4 regions of the Tuberibacillus sp. Marseille-P3662 genome follow, and region 1 is predicted to be linked to each of the others. Evidence: predicted binding sites of a transcription regulator. Region 1 holds the regulator's gene; each other region holds the start of a gene.
The links. The regulator Rex, encoded in region 1, represses fermentation and respiration genes when NADH is low (regulators of the CRP and FNR family bind a similar motif). The targets are predictions, from matches to a motif close to TTGTGAAATATTTCACAA.
Positions count from the first base shown of each region.

Region 1 (4,216 bases):
TATCCATTTCTTTGACATTAGGATATTGATCCCATAATTCATCAAGCACCGTTTTGTTGGGATTGAGATCTTCTTGTTCCTGATCATAAAAGCCGATGCTCACATTACTGCCAATATCTATCTGTCCATTAAGACGCGGTAAATCTCCGGCTAATGTTTTGAGTAAAGTTGTCTTGCCAATACCATTAGGGCCAACGAGAGCGACACTTTCGCCCCGTGTGATGGCAAATGATACATCGTCAGCAAGTGAGGCTGATGTGTCGTAGCCAAAACTTAAATCTCTGACAAAAAGGACATCATGTCCGCTTTGCTTTTTAATATCAAAAGAAAATTTAGCAGAAGGATGATCGCTATCCGGCCGATCCATCGTCTCCATGTTTTGCAGTTTTTTTCGCCTGCTTTTGGCCCGTTTTGATGTGGATGCACGAGCTATATTTTTTTGAATAAAGTCTTCAAGTTTGGCAACTTCTTTTTGTTGTTTTTCATAAGCTTTGAGTTGTTGCTCGTAGCGTGCGGCCCGTTCTTGTAAAAAGTGTGAATAGTTGCCGACATATTTGAAGGAGACTGTATTAAATATTTCATAGACTTTTGTAATTAATTTGTCAAGAAAATACCGATCGTGTGAGACGACGAGAATGGCTCCAGCATAATGCTGTAGATAGCCTTCCAGCCATGTTAATGTGTCAATATCTAAATGGTTGGTGGGCTCGTCCAAAATTAATAAATCAGGTTTTTTTAGGAGTAATTTGCCAAGGGCTAAACGTGTTTTTTGTCCACCTGACAAATGACTGACTGGTGTCTGCCAATCATAGTCGCCGAAATTTAAACCGTTAAGGATGGCTTTGATATCAGCATCAAAGGTGTAGCCTCCGCGTTCAGTAAAGGCTGACTGAAGTTGATCGTAGTCATCCAGCAATTTTTGATAGTCATCTGAGCTCATATTGTCGGAATCGCTCATGGATTGCTCCATGTCCCGGAGTTTCGTTTCCATGTTAATGAGGTCAGTGAAAACGAGGGCTAATTCATCATAGATTGAACGCTCTGAATGAATAGCAGTGTGCTGGGAAAGATAACCTACGGACGTTTCTTTTGCAAAAATGACATCCCCATCATCGGCTTCAAGTTCGTTTAAAATAATTTTGAGCAACGTTGTTTTACCACTGCCGTTGCGGCCAACGAGTGCGACACGTTCATGAGATTGTACTTCTATGTTAATATTCGATAAAATGGTATCAGTACCATAGGATTTACTGATTTTATTGGTCTGTAATAGGATCACTTGAATACACCTCAAATCCTTATTTCAGTGTATCGTATAGCTGAGACCAGTGGCAACCATATGGGTGTTAAGACTAAGATAAAAGGAGGCCTTGGTATTGGATCGACTCACACACGTCAATGACCAAGGTAGAGCAAAGATGGTTGATGTATCCGCTAAGGAAAAAACGTCACGCACAGCTATCGCTCGTACAACCGTCACCATGAATCAGCAAGCTTATGATGCTGTGACACAGCAAAAGGTGGAAAAAGGCGATGTACTTGCAGTCGCTCAGGTTGCGGGGATTATGGCAGCGAAACAAACCTCACAGTGGATTCCGATGTGCCACCCGTTATCGCTATCGGGCGTTGACATCACGTTTACATGGGAAGAAGCAGGATGCCTAGCCATCCATGCTACCGTTAAAACCAAAAATGAAACGGGTGTAGAAATGGAGGCGCTGACAGCGGTATCTGCCGCAGCTTTAACGGTTTATGATATGTGCAAAGCGTTAGATAAAGGTATGACGATAGCATCGACTTATCTCGTCCAAAAAACCGGGGGAAAAAGTGGTGACTATCAGTCTGACCAAAGCGTCGACGGGGGTTAAATATTGATATGAGTTATGAGCAGATTCCGAGGGCAACAGCTAAACGACTGCCACTATATTATCGTTCGCTGCGTCACCTCGCTGAATCGGGGAAAAGCTGCGTGTCGTCTTCAGAATTAAGCGATGTGGTTAAAATTGACTCGGCCACTATTAGACGAGACTTTTCCTATTTTGGCACATTGGGTAAAAAAGGTTACGGTTATAATGTGGAACGGTTGTTGGACTTTCTTCGGGAAACACTTGACCAAGATGAGTTAACTGAAGTAATGTTAGTAGGTGTAGGCAATCTTGGAACAGCACTATTGAATTATAATTTTATGAAAAATAATAGCACACAAATCGTGAAAGCCTATGATGTTGATGGAGATAAAATTGGTACGGAAATCGCTGGTGTGACCATCGATGATTTGCGTGATATACAAGCTGAAAATGGTAACATCCCTGTAGCCATTTTGACGGTGCCAGCAGCCGCTGCGCAGAAAGTCGCTGATCAACTGGTTGCTGTAGGTATTAATGGGATTCTGAACTTCACGCCAGTCCGTCTTTCGGTTCCTGATCACATTAGGGTTCATCATATTGACTTGGCTGTCGAGTTACAATCAATCATTTATTTTCTCAAAAACTATCCGCTTAAATAGCAGCATGGAGGTGACGTAACGATGGGATACGGTGCGGGAAGTATTGCTCTTGTAGCAGTTGTCGCTTTAATTATTTTCGGGCCGAAGAAGCTTCCTGAATTAGGTAAAGCTGCAGGTCATACGCTCAGGGAATTTAAGAATGCTACTAAGGGAATTATGGACGACAATCATGACGATAAGAACAAAAAGCAGGATGATTAAGCATGGCTGATAAGTACATGAGCATGACGGAACATATACACGAACTCAGGCGGCGGTTGATGATCGTCGCCATTGGTTTTGTCATCGCCTTTGTAGTTGGCTTCTTCTTATCCAAGCCGTTAATTTTGTATTTACAGAAAGCAGAGGAAGCGAAAGGCGTTGCCATGAATGCGTTCAGGGTTACCGATCCTCTGAACATTTTTATACAGATGGCGTTTGTGATTGGGATTATTATTGCTTTACCACTCATACTCTACCAAATATGGGCTTTTATTGCGCCTGGTCTATATAAAAAGGAACAAAAAGTGACATTAGCCTTTATCCCATTGGCAGTTTTATTATTTCTAGGCGGTCTTGCTTTTTCTTATTATATTCTTTTTCCTTATACCTTAAATTTTATGGGAAATCTAAGCACGTCGTTGAATATTGAAAGTGAGATTGGCATTAATGAATACTTTCGTTTTTTATTACAAATCACATTGCCGTTTGGATTTGTTTTCCAATTACCGATTCTTGTTATGTTCTTAACGAGGCTGGGTCTTGTCACACCAGCCTTATTGCACAGGATACGGAAGTATGCTTACTTTGTTCTCTTGATCATGGCAGGTTTCATTACGCCTCCTGATGTCATTTCCCAATTGATTGTGATGGTGCCGTTGGTCATCCTCTATGAAGTAAGTATTGTGATCTCTCGAATGGCTTATCGACAAAAGATTAAGTCTTTAACAAACGAAAATCAATAGCTAGCCGTCGGCAGTACCCATGATTAGGAATCTAACATAGGGTGATTATTGTAACGAATGAAGAAGGGTGATAAAATGCTGCAGTTAAAATCGATGAATGAAATTGCCAAAATGAAGGAAGCTGGGGAAATACTCGCTGCTTGTCATCAGGCTATCAAAAAGAAACTTCAACCAGGCATAACCACAGCCGACATTGAAGCTTTTACAGAGGCTTTTTTAAGCGAGCGGGGGGCAACACCAGAACAAAAAGGTTATCAAGGCTATGAGTATGCTACCTGCGCATCTGTAAACGACGAAATTTGTCACGGTTTCCCGCGCAACGAGCCGTTGAAAAAAGGGGATATTGTCACGATTGACATGGTCGTTAACCTGAATGGTTGGTTAGCCGATTCCGCTTGGAGCTATGCTGTAGGGACAGCTTCGGAACAAGCGCAAAATCTGCTTGATGTATCGAAAGAGGCTTTGTATAAAGGGATTGAACAAGCCAAAGTTGGTGGCCGGATTGGTGATATCGGTCATGCCATCCAAACCTATGCAGAAGGTGAAGGTTATAGTGTGGTTCGTGACTTTGTGGGCCATGGGATTGGACCCAGTATCCATGAACAGCCGCAAGTGCCTCACTTCGGTGTACAAGGAAAAGGCCTGAGGTTAAAGGAAGGGATGGTATTAACCATCGAACCCATGATTAACACTGGCGGTTGGCACTCTAAGTTGGACGATAACGGTTGGACGGCTCGAACTGCGGATGGTTCATTATCGGCACAGT
Region 1 is NZ_FXBS01000003.1:4,347-8,562, forward strand. Features, by position in the region: gene B9Y89_RS01385 (ABC-F family ATP-binding cassette domain-containing protein) at 1-1,279, opposite strand, end outside; gene moaC (cyclic pyranopterin monophosphate synthase MoaC) at 1,377-1,868, shown strand; gene B9Y89_RS01395 (redox-sensing transcriptional repressor Rex) at 1,877-2,506, shown strand; gene B9Y89_RS01400 (twin-arginine translocase TatA/TatE family subunit) at 2,528-2,707, shown strand; gene tatC (twin-arginine translocase subunit TatC) at 2,710-3,450, shown strand; gene map (type I methionyl aminopeptidase) at 3,526-4,216, shown strand, end outside.

Region 2 (4,216 bases), 350 kb from region 1:
ATTCCAAGGGAAGGTAAAGTTTATGTTGGAACAACAGATACCACCTATAAAAAAGAAGACTTCTCGAATCCAAAAATGACAGAAGCTGATCGTGATTATCTTCTCGAGGCGATTAACGGCCGGTTTTCCGATGTCCATATTCGTCCAGAAGATGTTGAATCAAGTTGGGCCGGGGTTCGACCATTAATTTATGAAGAAGGAAAATCAGCGGATGAAATTTCACGTAAAGATGAGATTTTCGTTTCCGATTCTGGTTTAATTACGATTGCCGGAGGTAAATTGACGGGCTATAGAAAAATGGCGGAACGGGTGCTGGACCTCGTCGGCGAGCAATTGAAAGACGAGGGCCACATGCTCATTGACCAATGTCAGACCGCTCATATCAAATTATCGGGTGGTGATGTTGGTGGTGGCGACGGTTTTTCCGATTTTATTCATCGACGAGTTAAGGACGGCAAAAGAATGGGCTTAGAGGAGACAACTGCACGGCAACTTGTCGAACGTTATGGTTCGAATGTCGGAACGATCTATGATACCATTCACAATATTTCAGATGAGGATGCCGAGCAGTATGGTCTGCCAAAAACCATTATGGCTATGGTTCGTTACGGTATTGAGGAAGAAATGACGGCGACATTGCTCGACTTTTTCCTTCGTCGTTCGGGGGCATTGCTGTTCCATATTGATTGGGTTCGACAATGGAAGGCACCTGTGACCCGGTATATGGCCGATCTTCTAGGTTGGAGTGAGACTGACGTCCAGCGTTTCACTAAGGAACTGGAAGATATGCTGCACCAAGCGTCAACGCCGATGAAGGATGAATAGGAGAGGGCATGCAACGTTAATAAAATAATAAAAAAAGCAGAGACCCAAGCGGTCTCTGCTTTTTTTGACGTCAAGTCAATTTTAGTAAGCCAAGGAAAATAGGCCTTTAATATGGGATAAGTAGCGAACGTTACTGGCTTGTTTCATCATAGATGCAGGCATACCTTTTAATTGGGTATTGTTGGCACCCACTGTCGCGATACCATCCTTGCGGCCAAGACTAGCCAGCGTCCCTGACATAACAGGATCGAAAGTATCGAAGGCCTTATCTTTTAAGTAAGCATAGAGATTGTAGCCAATGAGTTCACCCATTTGCCAAGAAATTTGGGCTGTTGGTGGATATGGCTTGCCATCTTCCTTCATAACAACGGCGCTGTCACCAGCTACAAAGATGTTGTCATGGGAATTGGATTGCAAGTAATCATTCACAACGGCGCGGCCGCGGTTAACTTCAATGCCGGAATCAGCAACTACCGGGTTGCCTTGGACACCGCCTGTCCAAACTAATGTTTTCGCATTGATGGTTTGACCATCTTTTAGTTCGACAGCGTCGCCTTCAACCTTTGTTACAGGAAGACCGGTCAAAAATTGGACACCGCGGGCTTCTAAGCTGGAAGTTGCACGTTCAATTAATTCTTCTGAGAATCCAGGAAGAATGGATGGGGCCGCTTCGACACACATGAGTGAGATGTCATTAGGGTCGACACCATATTTTTTCGTTAGCTCTGGCATAAGATCAGCAAATTCACCGACAAGTTCAACACCGGTTAGACCACCGCCGCCGACAATGAAAGTGGCATCGGCTTTATTCTTCGTTTGCGCATATTCGCGAATGCGATTTTCGACGTGTTTACGGATACGATTGGCATCGTCTACAGATTTTAGAAGGAAACTGTTCTCTTCCAATCCTGGTATGCCGAAGAAGGCCGTATGACTGCCGAGGGCCACAACAAGAGCATCATAATTTAATGTGCCGCCATTTGAAAGCGCCACTTCTTGTTTGTCTGGTGAGACTTCTTTGACGTTGGCCACTTTAAGCTCCACATTTTTGCCTTTGAGCAGCTTTTCTAATGGTAGAGCAACGGCTTTTTCATCGACGTTGCCCGCGGCCAGACGATGAAGTTCTGTTATGATTTGATGCGTTGGATAGCGGTTAACGACTGTGACATAAGCGTCGTCTGCACTTAAATGTTCACGTACGGTTAAAGCAGACAACAATCCGCCATAGCCGCCGCCTAATATGACAATATGTTTAGACATAATCATCCTCCGTTCTTCATTTGTTCGTGATCATGATAATATTACTGTTGTTTCCGCTCTTGTTCGTCCATAATGGTGAGGTAAGCTTGCGCAAAGCGGAATAGCTTTTGGGCTTGTGGATCTTTGAGCAATCTTAATAGACCAAAAAGTCCAATGGTTTCTTCGCTGTCCTCAGCACGTTCTTTTGCTTCAATAGCATTGGCAGCAACCTCTTTTGCTTTGCCTTGCAAAGGATCAAGAACTTCTTGAAAACCTCCTTTGAAGTCTTCCTTAAGGACATCATCCGTTGCTAAGGATTGAACCGTGTCGTAGGACTTTGTTAGCACAGTCACCAATTCTGTTAACTTCGGAAGATTCTCGATGAGAACCGTCAATGACTGTTGAACTTCAGGGTTCAACAGTTGATCAAGCACATCACGTTGGACTTGACTTGAAGTCTGTTGTGCGGCAGCTTGATTTTCAGAAGGCTGTTGATTCGATGTTTCTGACATAGCCGATGTCTCCTTTGCTATAAAATGATACCGCTACGAATATATAGTTATTAAGATGATTCCAATAACTGCAGCGGTTTTTGACAAACACCTTGTGCTGTTAGTGATTCACTTCCTTGTGTAATAGTGCACAAGTGAAAATAAATAAAATCTATTCACTCTTATGCTTGAAATGAGAGAACAGATATCATTCGCTTTTATACTCATCGCCAACATCAAAAAGTGCTTGTTTGGACTAGTTAAGAAGCGCTAAGTTGACGTAAGCCTCCTTGAGCTTCTTATTTTATAATAACATTTTTATTAAAAAAAATACATATCCGAAATCGTTATTAAGAGTGATACGACATCTATTGAATTTATAAGGGGTGGGTAAACATACGACAATAGTTGGTGATTGAGCAGAAAGATTTTATCACGTTCAAAATTTTCGTATGATTGATTTAATCAGTTATTGATGTAAGGTGATGAAGTCATTCTATGTCCGAATTAATTAAAAGACCAAAGTCATGGGTTCTAGTCTTGACCATTGGCCTTGGTACGCTGCTTAATCCTTTGAACTCATCTATGATCGCTGTGGCGTTAACGCGGCTTCAAAGTGAATTCCAGTTGTCATTTGCTGATGCGTCTTGGTTAATTTCTGCCTTTTACTTAGCAAGTGCGGCTGCCCAGCCTGTTACAGGCAAACTCAGTGATATGTTCGGTCCGAAACGTTTATTTTTGGCAGGACTTGTTGTCGTTGCTCTGGCATCGCTTCTTGCGCCGTTTTCTCCCAGTTTTGGTTGGTTAATCGTGTTTCGCGTGCTCCAAGCTATTGGCAGTTCAACGTTATTTCCAAGTGGTATGTCTATGGTCAGAACAAGTATTACAGAGGGGCAAGGGAAAGCATTGGCAGCACTCGCGGTATTTTCATCAACGTCCGCTGCTTTCGGCCCTTCAATCGGTGGCTTTTTAATTGAATCATGGGATTGGCCAGCGATTTTTTTAGTTAACTTTCCGTTCATTATTGTCTCGTTTTTGATGGCTATTTTTGTTTTACCTAATAAGGGAATGGGAAAAATTGAACTCGGCCGCATTGATTTCGGCGGCATCGTTTTGTTTAGTGTCAGTATGATTAGCTTTATTCTGTTTCTATTTTCTTTAAAGACAGATATTCGCTGGTGGACCTTATTTATTCTGATCATTGCCGGAAGCAGTTTCTATCTTTATGAAAAACGCCGGCATGAGCCTTTTATTGATTTGGATGCATTGAAGAAGAACGTGAATGTGACATTGATCTATGTTCAGTTCATGAGTATCAATCTTATTTTTTATTGTTACTTTTTTGGCTTACCTACCTTTTTGCAACAGGTTCGAAATTATAGCAGTGGGAGAGCGGGGATCATCATGTTGGCGATGGCTGGTTGTGGCGTGATTGTGGCCCCGCTTGCTGGCCGGTGGATTGATCTTCGCGGTTCCAAGCCGTCATTATTAGCAGGAGCGGTAACGATTTTAGTTGGAACGGGTTTGATCTTGACATTGAATCAAGCTTCACCGCTATGGTGGTTGATCATCATCATGGTTATTCTTGGAATTAGTAATGGTTTCAATAATATCTCAATGCAGACAGCACTCTATGAGCAAGTGAATGCTGAAGAAACGGG
Region 2 is NZ_FXBS01000003.1:359,047-363,262, forward strand. Features, by position in the region: gene B9Y89_RS03380 (glycerol-3-phosphate dehydrogenase/oxidase) at 1-825, shown strand, start outside; gene B9Y89_RS03385 (NAD(P)/FAD-dependent oxidoreductase) at 907-2,085, opposite strand; gene B9Y89_RS03390 (DUF1641 domain-containing protein) at 2,127-2,576, opposite strand; gene B9Y89_RS03395 (MFS transporter) at 3,054-4,216, shown strand, end outside.
Region 2: a site for Rex is predicted at 2,693-2,710, ahead of B9Y89_RS03390 (DUF1641 domain-containing protein). Genes of this name have one in related genera too.

Region 3 (4,216 bases), on a different contig from region 1:
AGAGGTCAATAAAGAGGACTTCTCAGATATTACAGCTTTATTTTATTATGGTGGAGTTGAAGCCAACCTGTCGCAACATTTTCGCCATCTAAGTGACACGTTTAAAGGGAAATATGTGGCGATGGGGGCTAACGTAGAGCAGCTTGGCACCCCCTTTTCGTTCGTTAACGTTAAATCACAGACTTCCATTAAACAATTAATGATAAGTACAAAAAGCGAAAGGGTCACACTTCCCAATACGAATCAAATTTATGAGTTTACGATGAACCAACCGGCTGAAGTCTTGGAAAAAGGCTTAAACAAAACAAAATCCTATCCACTATTCGTTCAACGTCAATCGCATTTCTACTTTGGTCGTGTTGACTTATACGGCCCATTTTCTGTTTTTCTTGGAAAAGGATTGCATCATGTTTTTAAAGACAAAATTATGGAGATCCACCCGGCTTATATACGTCTCGAAGACGTTGATCCGATGGAGAATCCTGAAAGGCTCATGAAAATCGCTAAATTTTTAAAGCAAAAGCACATCCCTTACATGGTTGCTGTTATTCCCGTTTATAAAAATCCTAAGACACATGAATCCGTTCATTATTCTGATAAACCAAAGGTGGTTAAAGCCTTGCGATATATGCAAAAAAATGGCGGGAGCATCGTGATGCATGGTTATACCCACCAATTCCGTAAGGGAGTCACCGGAGAAGGATTTGAATTTTGGGATGTGAACAACAACACACCTATCGTGGGCCCTCCTGATCAAAAGCACAAGACGAAAGATGATTTCACAAACAAATCCAGCTATAAGGCTTATAAAGCAAAACAGAGGCAATTCGAAAAAGACTATATCACAAAAAAACTGACAAAAGGGATACAGGAGCTCACAAGCAATCAGCTGTATCCACTGGCTTTTGAAGCCCCTCATTATACAATGTCCCTTGAAGGCTACAAAATCGTCTCCAACTACTTTTCGACTTACGTTGGACAAATCCAGTTAAGCAACAAAAATTGGAAAATTTCAGGGACATCGCCTTATATTACGCGACCTTCTTTTCTTAACAATATGCTTTTGTTACCTGAGACGATTGGTTACGTTCCAGAGAATGACAAAAACGCGATACCGAAAATGATGAAAAAAGCAAATCAAAACATGATTGTCAAAGATGGCGTGGTTGCAGGATTTTATCATCCTTATCTTGGTTTAGATCGTCTCAAAAAATTAGTTAACAATATGGAGGAAATTCCGAATTTACATTGGATAAACCTGAAAAAGGTTGATAACTCAGTAAAAGCACCGGAGGTCTCTATCACGTCAGGTTCACAAGGAGTTATTGTTCAATCTAACCTTAAGTCCGTGAATCATATTGTCAAATTCACAGTCTCCAATATCAGGGAAATCTTGTTATGGATCTTATCTAGCACCGCCATGATAGGCGTTGTACTGGTAATAGTCTGTACCCTTTTTCAAAAGAAACGTCGAGTAAACTAGAAAAAACCCTACTTAGATACTTATTTTTGAAGAATTGATTTTCTCATCCTGCTGTATTTACCTCTGGCTCTTTTCTTCTCCAATACAGAGTATTAACCATTTTGACAGAATAAATCGTGATAAAGGGAGACCATGATGCAGTCTTAATTAAATCTAGCCCATCGCCTCCCTTTCTATTGAAGGCTATCGCTTAACTTCTGTAAAATGCGGCGCTAAAGTATCTTTTATTACCTTGGTACTTTTCTTGAAATGCTCTTGTTCCTCTTGGGTAAGATTCAATTCCAAAATATCACGGACCCCCCTGCGGTTAATGACAGCTGGGACACCCGTATAAACATTGTTCTCATCGTATTCGCCATCTAGTAGGGCTGATACGGTCAGTATGCTATTTTCATTGTGCAAGATCGCTCTTGTGATTCGAACAAGTCCCATTGCTATACCATAGTAGGTGGATCCCTTACTATTGATCACTTTGTATGCAGCATCCCGGACATCTGTAAAAATCTTATCAAGATCTTCTTTTTGATACTGTTCTTGGCGGTTAATGAGGTCAAGAACGGGGATACCTCCAACATCGGCACAGCTGTAGACCGGGAGTTCACTGTCCCCGTGTTCTCCAATAATATAAGCATGAACGTTGTGTGGGGCAACGTTAAAATAATCGCCTAACAGAAAACGGAAGCGGGCCGTGTCAAGAATGGTGCCAGATCCAATGACGCGTTCCTTTGGAAGCCCGCTATACCGCTGTGTCGCGTAAGTTAATATATCAACCGGGTTGGTCGCTACCAGAAAGATGCCGTCGAATCCGGAGGCCATGACGTCCTTAACAATGGTGTGAAAAATGTTAAGGTTCTTCTCAACGAGGTCAAGGCGTGTTTCCCCTGGTTTTTGATTCGCGCCTGCACAAAGGACAACGATATCGGCTTCAGCGCAATCTTCATATGAACCGAAATGAATGTGAGCAGGACTTGGGGCAAACACTTTCCCATGGTTGAGATCCATGACGTCCCCTTTTGCTTTATCTTCGTTTAAGTCAATCATAATCAGTTCATCCGCTACCCCTTGATTCATTAAGGCGAAAGCATAACTTGATCCTACAGCCCCTGTTCCTACTAAAGCCACACGGTTGATTTTATGATCTGCCATTCCCACCCATCCTCTCTTAGGTCAATTGTGAAATGTTTCACAAATATATTGTACAATATATTTCTTTATGGGTACATTGATTGGCGGAAAAAACGGTTGACAATTTTGTTAATGAATGACGATCTTTTTTGGAATGCTTATTCCCTAGCATCTTTGATTAGGTCCGTAAAAAAAAGGCAGATCATTGATGCCTTCAAAAAACTAAGGCGCCTATCATTGCAAAACATAAAACGATCGCAGAAAGAATGGATTCTGAAAGAGTATAAGTTTTGAAACCACCTTTTATTGATAATCCAGCTAATTTCGCCGTCACCCAAAATCCGCTATCATTCACATGTCCTACACTAACGGCACCTGCTAGTGAAGCCATTGCTATCCAAACCGGCTCAACGGCTACATTTGCTGCTGCACTAGCCATTATAGACATAGTGGTAATACCAGCCACTGTTCCAGATCCTTGGGCGATTCTAAGTATCAAAGCAATACCAAACGACAAAAGGATGAGTATAATCGCGGAATGGGATCCCCCAGCTACGGTATCTATAAGAGCTTTTCCAATCTTTGTTTTTTGAATAACCGTCCCAAAGGCTCCTCCAGCTCCTGTGATCAATAAAACAACCCCTGCTGCCTGCATACCGAACGAAGCAGCGTTATCTCTTTGTTTCTTGTTTAAGGATTTCGATGCCACAAAATATGCAAATACTGCTCCAGTAAGCAAAGCTATTATTTGATTGCTTATAAAATTAACAAAGGCAGGCGGATGTTCAAGCACAGCGCTACTCACTGTCCCTATTAAAATTAAAACGATCGGTAAGAATACAGGGACCAATGAAAGAATCGCTGACGGTTGGTTTTCTGAAACGACATTATTTTCGTTATTGTCTTCCATAACAGGTTCCTCATCTGTTTCCTTATGCCAGATTCCCTTGTCCAACAGTGTGAAATATAGTCTCATAGCAATTAAACATGATAAAATTCCTACCACCAAACCAACACTAACCATAATTCCAAGATCAAAATTCAAAATGCTTGTAGCTGCAAGGGGACTAGGTGTAGGAGGAACTACCGTATGAGCAGTAGCTGCCCCAATGACCAGTGCCCCAACAACATAAGGAAGCGGCTTATTAATTTCTTTTGCCAACTGAATCCCAAGGGGAATTAATATAACAAACGTTACATCATAAAAGACCGGTATGGCTAATATAAAAGCTGCAAATCCAAGAGCATAGATCGATTTTTCTTTTGAAGTCAATTTTATTAACGAGGTTGCTATAGAATGGGCCCCTCCAGAGTCAGACAAAAGTTTACCCAATATGACTCCAAAACCTATGGAAAGCCCTATCTCAGCCATGAGTCCTCCAAATCCTGAGCTAATTGCCTCTATTGTTGCTGATAAGCCAAGCCCCGAAGCAAGCCCCATATATATACTTGCTATGATTAGGCCGATGGCGGCATTGAGCTTTAATTTTAAAACTAGGAATAAAATAATCGCTATCGAGACAACAAGATTAAGCAATATAATCTCTTGTGAGACCATTTTATCACTCCTTATTCCAATATTCAGAATTTAAATAGCGAGCGAAGAAG
Region 3 is NZ_FXBS01000006.1:1,706,067-1,710,282, forward strand. Features, by position in the region: gene B9Y89_RS17135 (polysaccharide deacetylase family protein) at 1-1,483, shown strand, start outside; gene B9Y89_RS17140 (L-lactate dehydrogenase) at 1,667-2,629, opposite strand; gene B9Y89_RS17145 (GntP family permease) at 2,823-4,166, opposite strand.
Region 3: a site for Rex is predicted at 2,655-2,672, ahead of B9Y89_RS17140 (L-lactate dehydrogenase). Genes of this name have one in related genera too.

Region 4 (4,216 bases), on a different contig from region 1:
TGGCGTGATTGTAGCTCATATAATTCCTACGCTGCCTTATATGATACGAGCGTTAATGGTTAGTTACAGTACGCTCGGGTTTCAATGGGAAGAACAGGGACAAATGCTCGGAGCGGGATACCTTCAGCGCTTCTGGTATATCGTGATCCCACACTTATTGCCGGGGATCGTGTCAGGGGCTAGTTTAAGCATGCTTGTTTCGCTAAGCCAGTATATTGTTACCTTTCTAGTCGGTGGTGGGCAGGTCATGACGCTACCCCTTATCCTATTTCCATTTATCAGCGGGGGTGATCCGGCGATTGGTTCAGCGTATACATTGATGTTTGCCGGGATGGCGGCGTTTGCTTTGTTTGTCATGGATATTTTATTAAAAAAGTATTACGGAAAAAAGATGACCGTTCACGTATAGTTAGTGCGATCTGGGAGGATATGTATGTCATTATTACAATTGCAAAAGGTGGAAAAAGATTTCAAAGGACCGTTTGCCATCAAATCGACAACGCTCAATATTCAATCGGGTGAGTTTTTTTCCTTATTAGGACCTTCGGGATGTGGCAAAACAACATTGCTTAAGTTAACAGCAGGATTATTGACACCGGATAAAGGGGACGTTGTTTTAGATCATAAAATAATTACATCGCAGGCCTCAGAGAAAAGAGGATTCAGTATGGTTTTTCAGGAGGCATTGTTGTTTCCTCATATGACCGCTGAAGAGAATGTCGCCTTTGGTTTGAAGATGAAAGGCATCCGCAAGAAGCAAAGGTTGCAAAAAGCGAGGGATCTTCTTGTATCTGTAGGCTTGGATGGATTTTACAGACGGTATCCCTCGGCATTAAGCGGGGGGCAAAGACAACGTGTCTCCCTTGCCAGGGCGATCGCGACGGAACCTAGCCTTCTTCTCATGGATGAGCCCTTCAGCGCCCTTGATCCGAGTCTTCGCGAAGATATGCGTGCTTTGGTTGCCCGGATGCATCAAGAACACCATGTGACGATTCTGTTTGTCACCCATGATCGTGATGAGGCCTTTCAATTATCAGATCGGATCGGAGTAATGGAAGACGGACGAATTTTGCAAATAGATAGACCCAAAGATTTATACGAAAAGCCGGGTGAACAAAATGTCGCTCGCTATTTGGGAGCTAAAAATGTTTTTTATGGCCAATGTCGGGAAGGGGTATTTCTATCCGATGATTTTCAGATTCAATGCCCGTGTGATCATAATGTTTCACAATCAACAGGTTGGGTTGTGATTCGACCTGAAACCTTAACGATCATACCAAAGACAGAGTCGAAGGGAGAAGAACCTAATGTTTTTAAAGGAATTATTAGGGATTGGTCGTTCCGTCAAGGCTTTTATCATATTAAGGTGCAAGTTGGATATAAAATGTTAGAGGTTGTGCAGTATGCAGATGTTCATTTAGAGGTCTTAGAAGGTGAGCCTATACACTTAAGCGTTGATTTGAATCAATTACACTTCATACCAGAAAAAGGATAAGAGGAGCTTCTATATGCAAAAGGTGATGTTTGATTGTGATAATACGATGGGGGTTCAAGACAAGGACATTGATGATGGATTGGCGCTTTTATACTTATTAGGGCGGGAGGATATCGAGCTTATAGGTGTTACAACCACCTTTGGCAACAGTCATATTGACATAGTCCATCAAGTTACACAGCATATGTTTGACATGGTCGGACTAAGCGATGTGCCATTGTTAAAAGGAGCAGGGAATTCAGGTGACAGCCAGAGGGAGGCTGCCCATTTTTTGGCGGAGGCGGCAGCGAAAAGTCCCGGTGAAATCACCTTGTTAGCGACAGGTGCTTTGACGAATCTCTATCAAGCTTACAAAATTGATCCTCATTTTTTTACCCATCTCAAACAAGTTGTGCTGATGGGAGGTATCACGGCACCCTTGGTGATAAACGGCGATCGATTGGAAGAATTAAATGTTTCATGTGATCCAGAAGCGACCAGTCAGGTCCTTCAATCGGATGTAGAAGTCACCGCTGTCACCGGGAATCTTTGCCTGCAGGCTTTTTTTGGAGTAAAGGAACGAGAATGGCTGGAACACCAACAGGGGGATGTCTATTCGTATATTCTAAAGAACATTGTTCCGTGGATGCAGTATATGCAAAAGCGGTTTAACCTCAAAGGATTTTTCAATTGGGATACTACGGCAGCTGTTTACGTGACCCATCCTGAACTCTTTGCTGACCATCATCTTAGAGTAGTTTCAACTATAGAAGATTTAAAAAGAGGGTATCTTCGGCCAGGTGAGTTGGACGGGAACAGTAAGACGGTCAATGTTCCTAGAGCCATCAAGGACATGACTCTGTTCAATCAGGTTATTTTTGATGCGTGGGGCAATGTCACTCTAGCAAAAAATATGAATTCCCATTTTGTGGGGAATCAGTGAATAATCTTACTAACATGAAATAAATATTGAGTTACAGTTATTTTTTTCGTGTATTGATTCATAAATATGAAGGGGAATATGCCTGATTGGGGGAAGAAGGGGAATGATGCAGTCAGTTATGGGGAAGCAATATGTTCGTTTTTCTGTTGTCGCTTTTCTATTATTAGGTCTTTTAGGAGGGTGTTCTTCTAGCGATTCGGAACAAACTTCATCGATCAATCAGGAAGACTTGGACCAGTACTTTGCTTCCAGTGCGGAGGACCTTAGCAAAGACCATCCTATCTATGTTAATGAAGAAGATCAGTTAGTGAAGGTTTATGCAACGGTGAACGGAAAATATTTAAAGAAACCTACACGGCACGGTATGAACTGGGTTGAAGGATCGAACGGTCATAAGTCGGTGTTTGATACTTACGCCAATCCGTTAGCCTTCTATCAGGCTTTGGAGGACATTGACGGAAACCCGGCTGTCGAAAAAGGCGGTGACCCAGACAAAAAATTTAAGAAAACCGATGAAGGAAAGGTTATAAAAGGAGAGACCGTGGACGTCAATATCACTTGGGATGAGTCAGATAAAGTATATGATATCAATCAAGTGATGGTCGATTCAACGGGAAAAAGACTCGCTTATCACTTCGGGGGCAACTATGAAGCAGCCAAGGAAAACATCACGGGGTGTTTCATGTGTTTTGACAGTTGTCCTGTTGGTATTGTCAGTAATGCTTCACATTCCGTGGGAACCTTTAAAAATGGTGAAGCAAAATTTCACGGCAATCCCGATGTATTGCCCAAAGACGGAACCTCTGTTGTGTTAACTTATAAATTTAGTAAATCGCCATAGACAATGGTTGTTAGTTATAAGGGGGTTGCTAGGGCGTGACCGCGACAGGAAAGACATGTGTTCATTTATTTGCCTCTTTGTTCTGTTTTTATTGGTATGGATTGAGTATCGCTCTTTTACTGATTCAAAATCAATGGGTAGATATGCGATTTGACAGTGCATATGTCATAACGATACTCATGGGATTGTGCTTGTGGCTGTGTCTCATCTTTCTTATATCAGAAGGACGCCTCCCTCGTCTTATAGGGAAAGGGAACATTTCTACGGCCATTGTTTGTAGTAGTGTAGCCACTCCCATTGTCGTAACGTTGATTAATGGGAGCTATATGTTTATGCCAGCTTATGTGACTAGAAAAGCGTGGTTTCTGGACGGCGTAGTAACAATATTACACATGAACGGCTTAATGGTCGCCTGGTTCGTGCTCGGCTTCGCATCGCTCTTTTTTTCACGAAAGGTGTCGGTGGTTTCATTTAAAGGTCAACGATTAACAGCAGGGCAGAGGACAGGGATTGGTATATTCAGCGGGGTAGCTGTCTTTTTCACTTTGCTTTATCTCGGTCTCGGGAGTTTTCATCAGGTGATGAATGATGCTGTGATCGTTATGAAACAGGCCGATGTATCAGCTTTTCGTGACTATTTGTTATCTTTTGGCCCGCTAGCGGCTATGGTTTCCGGTGTATTAATGGTGTTTCAGTCTGTCATTGCACCATTGCCTGCTTTTGTTATTACCTTTGCAAACGGGTGGGTGTTCGGTTGGCTATGGGGGGCGCTGTTGTCATGGACGAGTGCCATGGCCGGGGCCATCCTTTGTTTATATTTAGCAAAATGGATCGGCCGACCTGTAGTCGAGCGGCTTGTCAGTCAACGGGCGCTGTCATCGTGGGATCATTTTTTTCACAAGTATGGGGCGTATGCCATTCTGATCGCCCGGCTTGTTCCGGTTATATCCTTTGATTT
Region 4 is NZ_FXBS01000006.1:105,271-109,486, forward strand. Features, by position in the region: gene B9Y89_RS09070 (ABC transporter permease) at 1-409, shown strand, start outside; gene B9Y89_RS09075 (ABC transporter ATP-binding protein) at 434-1,495, shown strand; gene B9Y89_RS09080 (nucleoside hydrolase) at 1,509-2,417, shown strand; gene B9Y89_RS09085 (YdjY domain-containing protein) at 2,521-3,258, shown strand; gene B9Y89_RS09090 (TVP38/TMEM64 family protein) at 3,591-4,216, shown strand, end outside.
Region 4: a site for Rex is predicted at 2,464-2,481, ahead of B9Y89_RS09085 (YdjY domain-containing protein). Genes of this name have one in related genera too.